Regions from separate parts of the Actinomadura sp. ATCC 39365 genome, predicted to be linked through region 1. Evidence: riboswitches for the same ligand, from Rfam matches in the RefSeq annotation. Region 1 holds a riboswitch; the other holds the start of a gene.
What was found. A riboswitch is a leader RNA that binds a small molecule or an ion and turns the genes downstream of it on or off. The one in region 1 is predicted to bind cyclic di-AMP.
Positions count from the first base shown of each region.

Region 2: another riboswitch for cyclic di-AMP. It lies ahead of ACNF49_RS16675 (coiled-coil domain-containing protein); the one in region 1 lies ahead of ACNF49_RS05955 (C40 family peptidase).

Region 1 covers NZ_CP184335.1:1,112,676-1,121,770, forward strand. The annotation lists gene ACNF49_RS05920 (type III pantothenate kinase) at 1-773, shown strand, start outside; gene ACNF49_RS05925 (hypothetical protein) at 839-1,315, opposite strand; partial or broken gene lysX (bifunctional lysylphosphatidylglycerol synthetase/lysine--tRNA ligase LysX) at 1,488-2,946, shown strand; gene ACNF49_RS05935 (NADP-dependent oxidoreductase) at 3,003-3,932, opposite strand; gene ACNF49_RS05940 (winged helix-turn-helix transcriptional regulator) at 4,013-4,411, shown strand; gene ACNF49_RS05945 (cytochrome P450) at 4,401-5,504, opposite strand; gene ACNF49_RS05950 (helix-turn-helix domain-containing protein) at 5,852-5,992, shown strand; gene ACNF49_RS05955 (C40 family peptidase) at 6,019-7,062, opposite strand; cyclic di-AMP (ydaO/yuaA leader) riboswitch at 7,069-7,220, opposite strand; gene ACNF49_RS05960 (amino-acid N-acetyltransferase) at 7,508-8,077, shown strand; gene ACNF49_RS05965 (RDD family protein) at 8,163-9,095, shown strand, end outside.
Region 2 covers NZ_CP184335.1:3,341,407-3,350,501, reverse strand. The annotation lists tRNA gene ACNF49_RS16720 (tRNA-Pro) at 1-13, opposite strand, end outside; tRNA gene ACNF49_RS16715 (tRNA-Gly) at 103-176, shown strand; gene ACNF49_RS16710 (hypothetical protein) at 319-702, opposite strand; gene ACNF49_RS16705 (nucleoside/nucleotide kinase family protein) at 996-1,625, shown strand; gene ACNF49_RS16700 (HAD family hydrolase) at 1,579-2,217, opposite strand; gene ACNF49_RS16695 (TrpB-like pyridoxal phosphate-dependent enzyme) at 2,313-3,623, shown strand; gene ACNF49_RS16690 (50S ribosomal protein bL37) at 3,663-3,740, opposite strand; gene ACNF49_RS16685 (DeoR/GlpR family DNA-binding transcription regulator) at 3,878-4,657, shown strand; gene galT (galactose-1-phosphate uridylyltransferase) at 4,654-5,724, shown strand; cyclic di-AMP (ydaO/yuaA leader) riboswitch at 5,793-5,931, shown strand; gene ACNF49_RS16675 (coiled-coil domain-containing protein) at 5,937-6,902, shown strand; gene sigJ (RNA polymerase sigma factor SigJ) at 6,917-7,825, opposite strand; gene ACNF49_RS16665 (amidohydrolase family protein) at 7,976-9,095, shown strand, end outside.

The DNA of each region.
Region 1 (9,095 bases):
CGATCGACGTCGGCAACACGCACACGGTGCTGGGGCTGTTCGAGGGCGAGGACGTCATCGAGCACTGGAGGCTGGCCACCGACGCCCGCCGCACCGCCGACGAGATCGCCGTCGTGCTCCAGGGGCTGTTGGCCCAGTCACCCCTGCTCAAGGGCGCCGACATCAGCGGCATCGCCATCTGCTCGACCGTGCCGAGCGTGCTCAACGAGATGCGGGAGATGTGCCGTCGTTACTACGGCGACGTCACCGCCGTGATCGTGGAGCCCGGCGTGCGCACGGGCGTGCCGGTGCGCATGGACAACCCCAAAGAAGTGGGCAGCGACCGCATCGTGAACGCCCTGGCCGCCATCGACCAGTACGGCGGCCCGTGCATCATCGTCGACTTCGGCACCGCCACCTCGTTCGACGCGGTGTCGGCCAAGGGCGAGTACGTCGGGGCGGTCACCGCTCCCGGCATCGAGATCTCGGTCGACGCCCTGGCCGCCGCCGGCGCCCAGTTGCACAAGGTCGAGCTGGTCAGGCCGCGCTCGGTGATCGCCAAGAACACGGTCGAGGCGCTGCAGGCCGGCATCATCTACGGCTTCGCCGGCCAGGTCGACGGCATCGTCGAGCGTATGGCCGCCGAGCTGGCCGACGACCCCGACGAGGTGACCGTCGTGGCGACCGGCGGCCACGCGGCGCTGGTGGTCGGCGAGTCGCGCTCGATCGACGTGCACGAGCCGTGGCTGACCCTCATCGGCTTGCGCCTGATTTATCACCGCAATACCGCTTAGAACGTGACAAGCGGCCCCCGCTCGGGAAGGGGGCCGCCTGTCGGTCGTGGTGTCGCCGGCGAGGGTCACTCGTTCTCGGCGCTGTAGAGCTCCCGCCAGGGGCCGCACTTGGTGGCGAAGATGCCCTGCTCGGGAACCTGGCAGACCTTGGCCCGCAGGGTGAAGACGTCGTTCTCCTCGAAGTGGAACTTCTTGTAGCCGGGGAAGCCGCAGTACTTCTTGGCGTAGACCGTGGACCAGTCGCCGTCGGAGTCCTCGGCCTGGAACTTGACGTACGCGCACTTGCCGCCCTCGTCGTAGTCGCGGTTGTCCAGGTCGTACAGCCGGCCGGTGACGTGGACCTCGTTGGAGTCCTCCTCGTCCCACTCGACGCTGACGTGACCCTGGGCCTTGGCGAGGTGGTGCTTGGCGTACACCGGGCCCCAGTAGTCGGAGTAGTCGTCGAAGTCGGCGGTGGTGGCGCTGGCGGCCGAAGGAAGCGACAGGGCCACGGCGCTGGTGGCGGCGATGGCGAGGATGCCCGTCGCGATCTTCTTCATCATGATCTCTCCCGGAGCTCCCCTCGGGCCGGCTCCTTGCCGGCTCCCCCCGGAGCTCGTGAGTCATTGGTACAAAAGGGTCCTTGCAGCGCCCCTGCAGGGAACCGTCACGAGCGCTTGCAGTTCGCCGTATCCCCTACGCTTTGTTGTTGTGAGCGAGGAACTTCCAGAGCAGATGCGCATCCGGAGGGAAAAGCTCGACCGCCTCCGCAGCGAGGGCGTCGACCCTTACCCGGTGAACTTCCCACGCACGGCGACCAACGCCGAGGTCAAGGAGAAACACCAGGGCCTGGAGCCCGACACCGCCACCGGTGAGACGGTGGGGGTCGCGGGCCGCGTCATGCTCAACCGCGTGGGCGGGAAGCTCTGCTTCGCCACACTCCGCGACGGCGGCGCCGACCTGCAGGTCATGATCTCGCTCGACAAGGTCGGCGAGGAGTCGCTGGCGGCCTGGAAGCGCGACGTCGACCTGGGCGACCACGTCGGCGTGACCGGCGAGGTCATCACCTCGCGCCGCGGCGAGCTGTCGATCCTCGCCGACAGCTGGCAGATCACCGCCAAGTGCCTGCGCCCGCTGCCGGAGAAGCACGTCGGCCTCACCGACCCCGAGGCGCGGGTGCGCCAGCGCTACGTCGACCTCATCGTCAACGACGAGGCCAGGAAGATGGCGCGGGTGCGCAGCGCGACCGTGCGCGCGGTGCGCGACTTCTGGCACGAGGAGGGCTACCTCGAGGTCGAGACCCCGATGTTGCAGCCCATCCACGGCGGCGCGACGGCCCGGCCGTTCCGCACCCACATCAACGCCTACGACATGGAGCTCTACCTCCGCATCGCGATCGAGCTCTACCTCAAGCGGCTGGTGGTCGGCGGCATCGAGAAGGTCTTCGAGATCAACCGCAACTTCCGCAACGAGGGCGCCGACTCCACGCACAACCCCGAGTTCACCATGCTCGAGGCCTACGGCACCTACCTCGACTACAACGACATGGCCGACCTGACGCAGCGGATGTACCAGAAGGCCGTCGTGGCCGCCCTGGACACCACCGTGGTCGTGCACGACGGCGTCGAGATCGACCTCGGTCTGGAGAAGTGGCCGCGGATCCGGCTCTACGACCTGGTGTCCGACGCCGTGGGCGAGGAGATCACCACCGAGACCACCCTTGAGGAGCTGCGGAAGATCGCCGACCGCCGCGAGGTCCACTGGGACGCCAAGTGGGGGTCGGGCAAGCTCGTCCGAGGAGCTCTTCGAGGAGCTGGTCGAGCACACGCTCGTGCAGCCGACGTTCGTCATGGACTACCCGCTGGAGACCTCGCCGCTGGCCCGTCTCCACCGCGACAACCCGCTGCTGACCGAGAAGTGGGACCTGATCGGGTTCGGCACCGAGCTCGGCACCGCCTACTCCGAGCTCAACGACCCGATCGACCAGCGCCACCGGCTGGTGGAGCAGTCGTTGCTGGCCGCGGGCGGCGACCTCGAGGCGATGCAGCTCGACGAGGACTTCCTGCAGGCCCTCGAGTACGCGATGCCGCCCACGGGTGGCATGGGCGCCGGCATCGACCGCATGATCATGGCCTTCACCGGCAAGAACATCCGCGAGACCATCCTGTTCCCGCTGGTCAAGCCCACCCACTGAGCCGCCGTCCGGTGCCCCGCGCAAGAGTGGGGCGCCGGTCCGGGCGGTCCGGGCGGTCAGGGCACCAGCACGAGCCGTCCGCGCAGGCCGCCCTCCGCCAGGCGGGCGTGCGCGTCGACGGCCCTGTCCAGCGGATAGGTTCCGGCCACCCGCAACGTCAGTCGTCCGGCCTCGACCAGGCGCACCAGCTCCGCGAGCTGCCGGGCGTCCGAGCGGAACAGGACGGTGGCCACGTCCGTCCCGCGCAGCGCCACCGGCGCGACCCCCGACGCGAGCGCCACGAACGCCCCGCCGTCCCGTACGGCGTCGAGTGCGGGCAGGCCCAGCACGGCCGCGTCCACGACGGCGTCCACGCCACCGGGCACCCGCGCCCGTACGGCCTCGGCCAGGTCCTCCTCGCGGGGGACGAACCACTCCGCCCCGAAGCCGCGTACCAGCTCCTCGTCCGCGGCGCCGGCGGCGGCCACCACCCTGACGCCGCGCACGGCGGCCAGCTCCACCAGGTAGCCCCCGACGGCCCCCGCCGCCCCCGTGACCAGCAGCGTGCCGCCCGGCCCGACGCCGGTCCGGTCGAGCGCCTGCCAGGCGGTGAGCCCGTTCAGCGGCAGCGTGGCCGCGTGGACGGGGCTCACGCCGCGCGGGGCGCGGGTCACCGCCGGGGCGTCCAGCACGACGTACTCGGCCTGCGCCTTGTACGGCAGCTCCAGCCGCGCGCAGAGCCCCACGACCTCCTCTCCCACGGTGAAGGAGGTCCCCGGGCCCACCTGGTCCACGGTCCCCGCGGCGTCGAAGCCGATCCCGTACGAGTCCAGCTTCCTGGCCAGCCCGTACGAGGCCAGCGCTCCGGACGCCACGGCCAGGTCGAAGGGGTTGACCCCGGCCGCTGCCACCTTGACCCGCACCTGGCCGGGCCCCGCCGTCGGCAGCGGCGCGGACACCAGCTGGGGAACGCCGGAGCCGCCGATGAGTGCACGCATGTTCGTCATGCCGGTGACCCTAGGAAGAGTTACTCTCTTTTGGTAAGTAGGCACCTGGAAGTGCGTAACACACAGCGAGGAGTGAGACGGTGGCGACCACGACGGCGGCCCAGCGGCGTGACGAGGCGAGACTCGCCTTCGACGCCTACTTCGCCGAATGCCCTTCCCGCAAGCTGCTCGACCGGCTCAGCGACAAATGGGTCACGCTGGTGCTCAGCGCGCTGGCCGCCGGCGAGCGCCGCTACAGCGACCTGGCCAGGCACATCGCGGGGGTCAGCCAGAAGATGCTCACCCAGACCCTGCGCGGCCTGGAGCGCGACGGCCTCGTGGCGCGCCGGGTCACGCCGCAGGTGCCGGTGCGCGTCGACTACGCGCTCACCCCGCTGGGCCAGAGCCTGATGCCGCTGGTCACCGCCATCAAGGCGTGGGCCGAGGAGCACATCGAGGACGTCGAGGCCGCCAGGGAGCGCTACGACGCTACCGCCTGAGCCGCACCGGCAGCCGGGCCAGCCCGCGCAGCACCACGTTCTCCTTGTACGGCGGCGCCGGATCGGCGGCCTCCATCTTCGGCGCCGCCGCGGCCAGCGCCGACAGCGCGATCTCGCCTTCCATCCTGGCCAGCGTCGCCCCCAGGCAGAAGTGCAGGCCGAGCCCGAAGGCGAGATGCCGGCCGGGCTCGCGGCCGGGGTCGAACCGGTCGGGATCGGCGAACGCGGCCGGGTCGCGATTGGCGGCGCCGATCGGCACGAGCACGGCCGAGCCGGCGGGCACCGGCGTCCCGCCCAGTTCCCGGTCCTCCAGCGCGATCCTGGAGGTGAGCTGGACCGGCGGATCGAAGCGCAGCACCTCCTCGACCACCTCCCTCGGCCGCTCGGCGGCGAGGTGCAGCAGGCCGTGCCGCAGCAGGTTCAGCACGCCGTTCGCGATGAGGTTGACGGTGGTCTCGTGGCCGGCCACGAGCAGCAGCACGCAGGTCGCCAGCAACTCGGCCTCGGTGAGCTCCTCGACGTGTGCGAGGGCGCTCAGGAGGTCATCGCCGGGACGCTCGCGCCGCTGCGCGATCAGGCGGCGGAAGTAGTCGCGGAACTCGTTCCTGGAACGCTCCGTTTCCGACATGAGGGCGTCTGTCAGCATCGGGTCAAGTCCGCGGGCAAGGGCCTCGCTCCATCCGCGGAAGCGGTCGTGGTCCTCCGGCGGCACCCCGAGCATCTCGCTGATCACCATCACCGGCAGCGGGTGGGCGAAACCGGAAATCAGCTCCGCCTCCTCCGGCAGCCGCCCGATCAGGTCGGCGGTGATCACCTCGATCCGCGGCCTGAGGCGGGCCACCATGCGCGGCGTGAACGCGCGGCTGACCAGAGCACGCAACCGGGTGTGATCGGGCGGGTCCATGAGCAGGAACGACCTGCCGGGCTGACCTGGCTCTTCCTGCGCGGGCGCGGACGTTCCGTGACCGAACCCGGGATCGCGCAATACCGCCGCGCACAACTCGTACGTGGTCACGACGAGCAGCCCACCGCGCGTCGCGAAGATCGGCCCGGCGGCTCGCAGCTCGCGATATCGGACGTACGGATCGCGCACAAATTGCGGATCCGATGGATCAAAACCCAGCAGGTCGGTGGCGCTCATCGGGGGCGGTACCGGGCCGCCGAATTGATCGTTTGGACCGTTCATAGCGGACCACGGCGTGCCAACATATGCGGAGTACGTCACATATAAGCGATCATGTCAATAGCACTGGTCAAGGGCGCCGATTGTCGCGCTTGACGACCTTTCCGCGATGCGTTTACCTTCACCGAGACGAGCGGCTTGCTTCGCCTGAAAGGTCCGAGTTCTGCTGTTGGGGGAGGGCTCCCGGTGGATGTGCTCACAGAAGGCGTTGAGCTGAGCCACGCGGATTTGGCGTTACTGGCCGAGCTGGCCAGGGGGTGACCGTCGATCGGGTCGGCAGGCGGCTGGATATCAGCGGACGGACCGTACGGCGCAGGCTGAGGGGCATCTGCGACCGCATCGGCGTGGCCACGGCGATCGAGGCCGTGGCATGGGCGGCGCGCCGCCAGCTCATCTAGCGGCGCTCGGCGAAGTGCCGCGCCGGTCAGTCCGCGATGCGCACGCCGCCGGCGAACGGCCGCCGGTCTATCGAGGCGACCCGCACGACGTCACCCGTCTGCGGGGCGTGGACCATCATGCCGCCGCCGATGTAGATGCCGACGTGGTGCAGGTCGCTGTAGAAGAACACCAGGTCGCCGGGGCGCAGCTGGTCGCGGCTGATGTGCGTGCCGGCCGTCCACTGGTCGCCGGTGTAGTGGGGGAGCGAGATGCCCACGCGCTGGTAGGCGGCCATCACCAGGCCGGAGCAGTCGTAGGAGCGCGGCCCCTCCGCGCCCCACACGTACGGCTTGAGCTGCTGGGTGAGGGCCCACTTGGCGGCCTGGGCGGCCTTGCCGTCGCCGATGACCGGCAGGTTGACGCGTACGGCGCGGGTGCCGGGACGGCCCGCCTCGCCGACGGCCCGCCGGTAGAGGTTGCTCTCGACCTTGGTGACCAGCTTGGTGATCTTCGAGCGCTTGCCCTCGAGATCGGTGACGATCTTCTGGACCTCGGCGATGCGGGTCTTGGCGCCGGCCCTGGCCCGCTCGGCGGCCTCCATGGCCTTGGCGAGCTGGTTGACCTCCTCGCCCTGCTGCTGTTCGAGCGCGTACGTGGTCGCGGCCCGGTCGAGGAAGGTCTCGGGGTCGCCGGACTGGGCGAAGGCCAGGGCCTTGTCCAGGCCGCCGGTGATGTAGGCGTTCTGGGCGAGCAGCGAGGCCCTGGCGCGCCTGGCGGCCAGGTCGGACTCGCTGGTGGCCAGGATCTTCTGGGCGGAGTCGTTGGCCTTCTGTGCGGCCTTCAGCCGTTCGCGCTGCTCGTTGTACTGCTCGGCCAGCGTCTCGATCTCTTCGTGCAGCTTCTCCACCTGGTCGGCGAGTTCGGAGAGCGACGGCTTCGGGTCGGCGGCGGCGGAACCGACGGGGACGGCGAACAGCATCGCGGCGATGGTGACGCCGATGACGCCGAGGCGGCGTGTGCGCCTGGCCTGCTCCTGGGGGCGGGCGTGCCTGCCCCCCGACTTCCCCGAGCGGTCGAGCGTCCGCTTCACCAACCGAGCTCCTCTCATCGACGCCGGCCGGGTTAGCTGACGGGTTCGGGCCGGAGCAGCCCTACCGAGATGGTCGGATTCACCCCAAGTGGTGGCGCGAGGTGCTCGCCACCGTTGGTTCCCCGGCTTCCCTTGCGGGAATTGGGCGTGTCTTTCCGCGCGCATTACGCGGAGAACATCGTCGCTGGACACTAATGCACTCCGGGTTCACGCTCAACCGGAACTGCCGAGTCTGTAGAGGTTTCACAACTGAAGGGTCACAAGGTGATCTCGTGGGTAGCCGTACGGAAGCAGGCTTCTGCACCTTTTGTCCAGCATTCAGGGTGCTGAGGTCTGGAGGAAAGCTCCAAGTCAGCTCGTGTTCGCCTGACCACGGGATGTGATGAGATGCCCGAGACGTGGGATTTAGGGCCGAGCCGTAATGAGATCTGTACCCTGGAGAGCCATGGAGCAGGTGGCCGAAGTGGCAGTCCCCGAGACCGCGGTCGTGGTCAGGCGTGCGCGCACGCCCGACGTGCGTGCGATCAGGCGTCTCGTGGACACCTACGCGGGCGCGGGGCCGCGGCTCCTGGAGAAGGCCACGGTCACGCTGTACGAGGACGTCCAGGAGTTCTGGGTGGCCGAGCGGAGCGGGGAGGTCGTCGGCTGCGGCGCGCTCCACGTGCTCTGGGAGGACCTCGCCGAGGTTCGTACGGTGGCCGTCGATCCCGCGTGCCGGGGGTTGGGGGTCGGGCGGCGGATCGTCTCGGCACTCGTCCGGCAGGCGAAGGATCTGGGGCTGCGGCGTGTATTCTGTCTGACTTTTGAGGTCGACTTCTTCGCGAGGCACGGTTTCCGCCCCATCCAGGGCACACCGGTCTCACCCGAGGTCTACGCCGAGTTGCTGGCCTCGTACGACGAGGGTGTGGCGGAGTTCCTTGATCTGGAACACGTCAAACCGAACACCCTTGGCAACACCCGCATGCTGCTGCATCTGACATCGGGTGACGCGGACCTTGACCACTTGGAAAGGTGATTGTTGATACCTATGTCGATACGTTGGGCAGCACAGGCATGTGTCCTGACACGTGCCACATGCGCACTCGAAGCGAGGTGACACGGTGAGCACCGGACAGCCGCCGTACCCACAGGACGATTCCGGCGAGAACCCCGAGTACGGGCAGCACCACGGCCGTCGGCCCGGTGAGCCCGACCCGGACGTGACTGTGGTCGGCTACCGGGCGGACGATGCCTTCGGCCAGCCCCCATACGGTCAGCAGCAGCAACAGGGCTATGGCCAGCAACAGCAGTACGGCCAGCAACAGCAGCAGTACGGCCAGCAGCAGGGCTACGGCCAGCAGCCCCAGTACGGCCAGCAGGCCGCCTCGGGTCAGCAGGGCTACGGCCAGCAGCAGGGCTATGACCAGCAGCAGGGCTACGGCCAGCAGCCGCAGTCCTCGGGCCAGCAGTACACGCAGCCCGGCTACGGTCAGGAGGCCCAGTACGGCCAGCAGGCCGCTTCGGGCCAGCAGGGTTACGGCCAGCAGCCGCAGTCCTCCGGCCAGCAGGGCTACGGTCAGCAGGGCTACGGGCAGCAGTCGCAGCCCGACTACGGCCAGCAGGGTTACGGCCAGCAGCCCGCGTCGGGCCAGCAGCCCGGCTACGGCCAGCAGCCGCAGTCCTCGGGCCAGCAGTACACGCAGCCCGGCTACGGCCAGGAGGCCCAGTACGGCCAGCAGGCCGCCTCGGGCCAGCAGGGTTACGGCCAGCAACCGCAGTACGGCCAGCAGCCGCAGTCGCAACCCGACTACGGCCAGCAGCAGGGCTACGGCCAGGACGCCCAGTACGGCCAGCAGGCCGCCTCGGGCCAGCAGGGCTACGGCCAGCAGCCGCAGTCCTCCGGCCAGCAGTACGCCCAGCCCGGCTACGGCCAGCAGGCCCAGCAGGGTTACGGCCAGGAGGCCCAGTACGGCCAGCAGGGCTACGGTCAGCAGTCGCAGCCCGACTACGGCCAGCAGCAGGGCTACGCCCAGGACGCCCAGTACGGCCAGCAG
Region 2 (9,095 bases), 2.2 Mb from region 1:
GCGCCACGCCCCGCCTCGCCGGGTGCGCATGCGCTCCGTTACTCCGGTACGCTTACGCCCTGACGACCGGATGAAGTCTAGACCAGAGTTCGACCGGTTCGCGCGGACGTAGCTCAATGGTAGAGCCCTAGTCTTCCAAACTAGCTACGCGGGTTCGATTCCCGTCGTCCGCTCCAAGCACGAAGGCCCAGGTCCGGGAGCTGATCCCGAGCCTGGGCCTCACTGTTATCCGATCTTGTCTCTCTATTCGCCTCGTCGGCGTGACCGCCGCGCCACTCACCAGGCTTCCGACGAGAGCACTTGCTCAGGGCGCAGCCTTCACCAGATCCACGTGCCGTGCCGCCCGTCGTGAGCGGCGTCCTCGCGGATGACGAGATGCGCGGCTTCGTGACCGGCACGGGAATCTTCGTCCAGCGGGATCGCGAACCGGTGCTCCCCGAAGTCAACTGCCAGGAGCCTGGCCGGCACCATCTCGTAGCCGTCGATCACGTGACCGATGTAGTGGCGCATGACCACAGGTGCGTTGCCATGCGGAAAACGCCAGCCCCAGCATCCGTACAAACCGAACGGATCGGCGAAGGCCCGAAGGATCGCACCGTCGAACTGCAGCTCAACGTAATCCCGCACAAAACAGACTGCTGACACCTCGCGACCGACGAGGAGCGAGAGGCCGTCGTCCGGTACAGGCCCCCAGTGGTCCATGTGGTCATCCTGGCACGGGCACAACTCGGGAGCTTGCAGTGCCGCCGCACCCGCGCGAGCATGCGGCCCGGGCGCCGACTGACATGCATGAGGCAGGAACCCCCATTGCGCTGGTGAGCGTGGGCTTCATGCTCGGCGCCATCGCTTTGGCGCCAGGAGACCTTCGACGGTAAGAGCAACCTCCGGTGGGACTCAACTCCGGATGATCACGGTCGCCGGCTCCGCACTGCAGGTGAAAGGCCAGGTCTGGGGGCCTGGCCTTTTGTGATCTTCGGGGGCGTAGGCTGGCGTCGATGCGTGCACGTCCGATCTCCCGGGAGGCGCTCGTCGAGGAGCTGGCCGAGCTCGTCGCCGCGCGGCCCAGGGACGCCTGGGTGCGGGTGGCGGTCGACGGGGCGCCCGCGGCGGGGCCCGGCGCGCTGGCCGACGAGCTGGTCGCGCCCCTGCGGTTGCGCGGCCGGCCCGTGCTGCGGGTGTCGGCGGGCGACTTCCTGCGGCCGGCCTCGCTGCGGCTGGAGCACGGCCGGACCGATCCCGACGTCTTCTACGAGGACTGGCTCGACGTCAAGGGCCTGCTGCGCGAGGTGCTCGAACCGCTGGAGCCGGGCGGCTCGGGGCGGGTGCTGCCGGCGTTGTGGGACAGCGGGATCGATCGCGCGTACCGGCTGCCCTACCGGGAGCTGGCGCCGGGCGGGGTGGTGCTCGTGGACGGGACGCTGCTGCTGGGGCGGGGGCTGCCGTTCGAGGTGAGCGTGCACGTGTGGCTGTCGGCGGGGGCGCTGGCGCGGCGCACCCCGCAGGACGAGCGGTGGCGGCTGCCGGCCTACGAGCGGTACGAACGGGAGGCGCGCCCCCAGCGGGCCGCCGACGTGGTGGTCAGGGCCGACCATCCGGACCGGCCGGCGGTGCTGACGGACGGCTGAGCCCGAGCAGCGCGTCCAGCTCGGCGACGGCCTGGGCGTTCGAGGTGAAGCGCACGGCGTGCAGGCCGGCCGCGCGGGCGCCCTCGACGTACGGCTCGTGGTCGTCGAGGAACACCGTGGCGGCGGGGTCGGCGCCGAGGACGTCGCAGGCCATCAGATAGATGCGCGGGTCCGGTTTGCGCATGCCCGCCTCGTGCGAGTAGACGATGTGGTCCACCAGACCGGAGTAGCCGTACGCGGCCTGTTCGCGTTCCCTGGCGCCGACGAAGCTGTTGCTCACCAGGCCCGTGCGGTAGCGCGGACGCAGGGCGCCCAGGTACGCCATGAGCTCGGTGTTGGGGGTGCCGAGGTACTCCGTCCAGACGTCGGCCATGAACGCCACGGCGTGCGCGCCCAGCAGCTCGGCCACCTCGGCGCCGGCCTGCTCCTCCGTCACCTCTCCGACCGCGCCGGCCAGCCAGGTCGGCTCCAGGTGGGCGTCGATGTGACCGGCGGGCAGGCCGAGCCGGTCCTCCCACCTGGCCGTCACGCCCAGGGACGGCGTCAGCTCCAGCACCCCGCCGATGTCGAACACGACCGCATCGATTTTCATACGCTCCTCCTGTGAACTGTTTCAACCAAGGTAAAGAAGGAACGTGTCCGCGTCCATACCCTTGACGGCTCACAGGGGCGGCTCAAACTGAAACGGTGATCCCTGGCAACTGGTACAACATCGTTCCCGATCTTCCCGTGCCGCCTCCGCCGCCCCTGCACCCCGGCACCCGCCGTCCCGTCGGGCCGGACGACCTCGCGCCGCTGTTCCCCATGGAGCTCATCGCGCAGGAGGTCAGCGGCGACCGCTACGTGCCCATCCCCAAGGAGGTCATCGACGTCTACCGGCTGTGGCGGCCCACGCCGCTGATCAGGGCGCACCGGCTGGAGAAGGCGCTCGACACGCCGGCCCGCATCTACTACAAGTACGAGGGCGTCTCACCGGCCGGGTCGCACAAGGCGAACACCGCCGTGCCGCAGGCGTACTACAACGCCAAGGAAGGCGTGCGGCTGCTGACCACGGAGACCGGCGCGGGACAGTGGGGGTCGGCCCTGGCGTTCGCCTGCGCCCAGTTCGACATCGAATGCCGGATCTGGATGGTTCGCGCGTCCTACGACCAGAAGCCGTACCGGCGCTCGCTCATGCGCGTGTACGGCGCCACCGTCCACCCCAGCCCCTCCCCCCTCACCGGCGCGGGCAGCAAGGCGCTGGCCGACGACCCCGCCTCCCCCGGCAGCCTGGGGCTGGCGATCAGCGAGGCGGTCGAGGTGGCCGCCGCGAACCCCGAGGCCCGGTACGCGCTCGGCTCGGTGCTCAACCACGTCCTCATGCACCAGACGGTGATCGGCGAGGAGGCCTTGGCGCAGCTGCCCGAGCTGCCGGACCTGGTCATCGGCTGCACCGGCGGCGGCTCCAACTTCGCCGGCCTCGCCTTCCCCTTCCTGCGCGAGAAGCTGGCCGGACGGATCGGCACTCGGTTCAGGGCCGTCGAGCCGGCCGCCTGCCCCTCGTTCACCCGCGGCGTGTACGCCTACGACTTCGGCGACACCGCCGGGCTGACTCCGCTGCTCAAGATGCACACCCTCGGGCACTCCTTCGTCCCCGACCCGATCCACGCCGGCGGGCTGCGCTACCACGGCATGGCGCCGCTGCTGTCCCACATGTACGAGCTGGGGCTGTTCGAGGCGGTGACCCGTACCCAGAGCGAGTGCTTCGAGGCGGGCGTGCGCTTCGCGCGTACCGAGGGCATCGTCCCGGCCCCCGAGCCCACGCACGCGCTGGCCGAGACCATCGCCGAGGCGCTGCGCTGCAAGGAGAGCGGCGAGGAGAAGGTGATCCTCACCGCGCTGTGCGGGCACGGCCACTTCGACCTGACCGCCTACGACCGCCACCTGGCCGGCGAACTGGAGGACTACACACTTCCGCAGGAACGCCTCGACCAGGCGCTCACCGAGCTGCCCGGCTGAGCTGACAACGGGTGGCCGCGGGATCGCGGCCACCCGTGTTCAGTTCGCGTTCGGGCGCTTCCCGTGGTTCGCCTTCTTCTTCTTGCGCCCCCTGCCCTTGCGTGCGCGTTTCGCCATGGGCTCACCTCCGACGGTCGGGATCGTGACCTACAAGGTCTCCCCTGCCCGCGCGTCGCACAAGCGATACGCCGTGACCTAACATTCCTCAACAAACTCGTGTCATAATTTGGTGGAATCTGTTGGAAGGGGTGGGCGTGCTCGCACAGCAGCGTCAGCAGACGATCCTGGAACGCGTGCGCAGCAGCGGCGGCGTCCGGGTGGCCGACCTCGTGCGCGAGCTCGGCGTCTCCGACATGACGATACGCCGTGATCTTGAGGTGCTGGCCGAGCGCGGGCTGCTGGAGAAGGTCCACGGCGGCGCGACGGCCCTCGGCCCTGGCTCGACCGAGGAGCCGGGCTTCACCGCCAAGTCCGCCCGCCAGCAGCAGGAGAAGGAAGCCATCGCGCGGCACGCGGCCACCCTCGTACGGCCGGGCACCGCCGTGGCGCTCTCCGCCGGCACCACCACGTGGGCGCTGGCCCACCACCTGGTCACGGTGCCCGAGCTGACCGTGATCACCAACTCGATCCCCGTCGCCGAGGTCTTCCACCGCAACCCGCGCGCCGACCGCACGGTCGTGCTGACCGGCGGCGTGCGCACGCCCTCCGACGCGCTCGTCGGCCCCGTGGCGGTGGCGGCGATCCGCCGCCTGCACGTGGACACGCTCTTCCTCGGGGTGCACGGCATGAGCCTGCGCGCCGGGTTCACCACGCCCAACCTGCTGGAGTCCGAGACCGACAGGGAGCTGGTGGCCGCGGCGCACCGGCTGGTGGTCCCCGCCGACCACACCAAATGGAACACGGTCGGCATCAGCACGATCGCCGAGCTGACCGAGGCCGACGTGGTCATCAGCGACGCGGGGCTGCCCGAGGAAGCACGCACCGAGCTGGCCGAACGGGCCGGAGAACTGATCATCGCGGAGGGCACGCCTTGAAGCGCACCATCACCCACCTGGCAGACGGCCGAGAGCTGATCTACTTCGACCGGCGCGACGACGCCGACCGGAGCGCGATCGACCGGCGGCCGCTCGACCCGCGGCCGGTGGCCTCCGAGCTGCGCTACGACCCGCTGACCGAGGAGTGGATCGCGATCGCCGGCCACCGGCAGACGCGGACGTTCCTGCCGCCGGCCGACGAGTGCCCGTTGTGCCCGTCGTCCGACACTCGGGCGTCGGAGATCCCGGCCCACGACTATGACGTGGTGGTGTTCGAGAACCGCTTCCCCTCTTTCTCCGGAAATTTTGGGACTTATGGGGATGTCGGCGGCCTGAGTGAGGTGCGGCCGGGTGTCGGGCGGTGTGAGGTGGTCTGTTTCACCTCCGACCACTCCTCCTCCTTCTCCAGGCTCTCCAACGCCCAGGTCAGGCTGGTCATGGAGGCGTGGGCCGACCGGACGGCCGAGCTGTCCGGCATCGAGGGCGTCGAGCAGGTGTTCTGCTTCGAGAACAGGGGTGAGGAGATCGGCATCACGCTCCCCCACCCGCACGGGCAGATCTACGCCTACCCCTACGTGACCCCGCGCACCAAGCTCCAGCTCGGGGCCGCCTCGCGGCACACGGGCGGCAACCTGTTCGCCGACGTGCTGGCCGCCGAGCGGGCCGCCGGCACCCGGGTGGTGGCCGCCAACGAGCTCTGGACGGCGTTCGTGCCGGCCGCCGCGCGCTGGCCGTTCGAGGTGCACGTGTATCCGCACCGGCAGGTGCCCGACCTGGCGGCGCTGTCGGAGGAGGAGCGGGCCGCGTTCGCATCGCTGTACACCTCGGTGCTGCGGGCGCTCGACGCGCTGTTCGGGGTGGCGATGCCGTACATCTCGGCCTGGCACCAGGCGCCGGTGCGGTACGGCCGCGAGCTGGCCTACCTGCACCTGGAGCTGTTCAGCATCAGGCGGGCGCCAGGGAAGCTGAAGTACCTGGCGGGCTCGGAGTCGGCCATGGGCGCCTTCGTCAACGACGTGCTGCCGGAGGAGGCGGCACGCATGTTGCGATCACGGATTGATCACTAATTGGTTTCTCATTAAAGTCGCATGACTCGTGATCTACCACTAATATCCCGTTAGACATCGGCCATAACGGCCGTTGTACGCCTAATCCCGGGCGTGTTGCCCGGGAGCCGGGGACCCATCGCATCCGGGGTGAATCCGCGCAAGTGGTAGGGACTGCTCCCGTGCCCGAACCCGTCAGCTAACCCGGCCGGCAGAGGGAGAGGAACAACCACGTGGCGGCTTCGTCCCCCGCGAGTCTTGCCGTCGGTCTCATCACCGCCACCGCCCTGCTCGTCCATCCGGCCGCCGCGTCAGCCGCCGTCTCGGCCGCGCCCAAGCCGTCGGAGGCGCAGCTGCGGGCCCAGCTCAAGCAGCTCAACCGCAAGGTCGACAAGCTGATCGAGACGTACAACCTCAAGCGCGTCGAGCTGGCCAAGGCCCAGCAGGCCGCCACCGCGGCCCAGCAGCGGCTCACCGCCGCCGAGCAGGCGGTGGCCACGGCCGAGCAGCGGGTCGCCGAGATCGCCCGGCTGCGCTACCAGAACGGCGACACCTCCCTGCCGGCGTTCATGATGACCCCGGACGGCGGCGGCGCGGCCGTGCTCGAACAGCTCACCGCCGAGCAGCAGGCGGTCGTCGACAGCGTGGCCAAGGCCCGCGACGACCAGAAGAAGGCCGCCACGGCCGCCGCCGCGCTCGCGACGGAGCTCAAGGCGGGCACGGCGGAGGTGGCCGAGCAGCGCGACGACGCCCAGGACGTCATCGACGACATCAAGAAGAAACTCCAGGACCTTGTCCCGTTCGGGCCGGGCAAGAAGTCCGACGGGAGCTGGGCGCCCGAGCTGCCGTCCGGCTCGGACAACATCACGCCGCGCACCCAGCTGATGCGGGCGCAGGTGCGGAAGAACTTCTCGCTGCCGTACGAGGTGGGCTGCTTCCGGTCCGGCTCCAGCGGCGAGCACCCGCTCGGCCGGGCCTGCGACTTCATGATGAGCACGGGCGGCACCATGCCGAGCGCCGTCAACAACGCCCTCGGCGACCGCCTGGCCGACTGGGCGCTGAAGAACAAGGCCAAGCTGGGCGTCAAGTACGTGATCTGGAAGCAGCGCATCAACCAGGGCTCGGGCTGGCGCTCGATGTCCGACCGCGGCAGCATCACCGAGAACCACTACGACCACGTGCACATCTCGATGAACTAGCCGCGTCCGGCGGCTCAGCGGACGCCGGTGAGCTTGTCGGGGTTGGTGACCGAGTAGACGGCGGCGATCCGGTCGCCCTCGGGCGTGAGGTCGACGACGACCACGGCCAGCGGGCCGTCACCGGAGAAGACGAGCGCGCACGGGTCGCCGGCCACCCACCGGTAGCGGAGGTCCACCGCGCCCGGGGTCAGCGTCGCGGCGACGGACATGAACAGCGCGGCCACCCGGTCCCGGCCGTGGACCGGGTGCAGGCTGGTGGCGGGTCCCTTGCCGCCGCCGTCGGTCCACAAGGTCACGTCCGGCGCCAGCACCTCCAGCAGCGCGCGCAGGTCACCGCCGAGGGCGGCCGCGGCGAACCGTTCGGTCACCTCGGCGTGGACGTCGGGTTCGGTCCGGTGACGAGGACGGCGAGCATGGACGTGGCGGCGCGCACGGGCCGCGAGCTGCCGGACCGCCGCCGGCGTACGCCCGAGGATGTCGGCCGTCTCCGGATGGCTGAAGCCGAACACCTCGTGCAGCACGAAGACCGCTCGTTCCAGCGGTGACAGGGTCTCCAGCACGACCAGCACCGCCATCGACAACGACTCCCCGCTCCCGGCGGCGCCTCCGGCGTTGTCCGAGGCCGTGACCAGCGGTTCCGGCAGCCAGGCGCCGACGTAGGTCTCCTGGCGGCGGCTCAGGTCCACCCGCCGGGCCAGCGCCTGGTTCACCGCGATCCGCACCAGATAGGCCCGGACGTTCTCCACGGTTCCGGCGTCCGGCCTGCGGTGCCTGGCCGACCAGGCCAGCCACACCTCCTGCAGCACGTCCTCGGTGTCGGCGACGCTGCCGAGCATGTTGTAGACCACGGAGAACAGCAGTTCGCGGTAGCCGAGGAACTGCTCGGTGGCGGCGTCGGCCGGGTGCCGCGGGGTCGGTGTCATGGCGTGCCTCCTCATCTGTCGCAACCGAAGAGTCCCGTCGCGCGGCGATTGTGACATGACCGCATCAAGCGTGATCTATGCCACTCATGTCACAGTTCCCGGACGGTTGCCCCTCTGTGGTGGCGTCACGACTCACAAGGGAGAGCTTCGATGCGTACATTGATCCGCGACGTCAGGGTGTTCGACGGCGAGCACACCATCGCGACCGCCGACGTGCTGATCGAGGACGGTCTCATCGCCGCTGTCGGCACCGGCGCGGACCACCCGGCCGATGCCGAGGTGGACGGCACGGGCCGGACGCTGCTGCCCGGCCTGATCGACGCGCACACCCACGTGTTCGACGGCAGCCTGGCCCAGGCCCTGCGGTACGGGGTCACCACCGAGCTCGACATGTTCTGCCTCCCGCAGCTCCTCGCCGGGCAGCGGCGCCTGGCCGCCGAGAACGACGACGTGGCCGACCTGCGCAGTGCCGGCACGCTGGCCACCGCGCCGGGCGGGCACCCGACCCAGCTGCTGGCGGCCCTGGCGGGCACCGTCCTGGACGGGCTCGACGTCACGGCGATCGACTTCGTCGCCGATCCCGCGCAGGCGCCGGCGTTCGTCCAGGCCAGGGTGGCCGAGGGGGCCGACTACCTCAAGATCGTCATCGACGACGGCGCCGTGCACGGGGCCGACCTCCCCGTCATGACGGCGGAGGTCGCCGCCGCCCTGGCCGCGGCGGCGCACGAGGCGGGCCTGCTGGTCATCGCTCATGCGATCACCGCCGCCGAGGTGGAGATCGCGCTCGACGCCGGCGTCGACGGCCTGGCGCACGTGTGGACCGACCTGGCGCCGGACGACCCGGCCTCGCCGTGCCTGGCCGACCGGGTACGCGACCAGGGGGTCTTCGTGGTGACCACGCTGGCCTACTTCGAGGCGATCACCGCCCAGCACGTCGAGACGGCCGACTGCGCCCGCCCCGGCAGCTCCGCCAACGCCGTCGGCGCGCTGCGGGCCCTGCGCCGCGCGGGTGTGCCCCTGCTCGCCGGGACCGACGCCACCCCGTTCGTACCTGCCCACGGCGCCGGCCTGCACCGCGAGCTGCAGTTGCTCACCGAGGCCGGGCTCGGCGCCGAGGAGGCGCTCGCCGCCGCGACCAGCGTGCCCGCCCGGCACTTCGGGCTGGCCGACCGGGGCCGGATCGCCCCCGGTCTCCGCGCGGACCTGGTGCTGGTCGAAGGCGACGCCACCCGGGACGTCACCGCCGTCGGCGACATCGCCGAGGTATGGC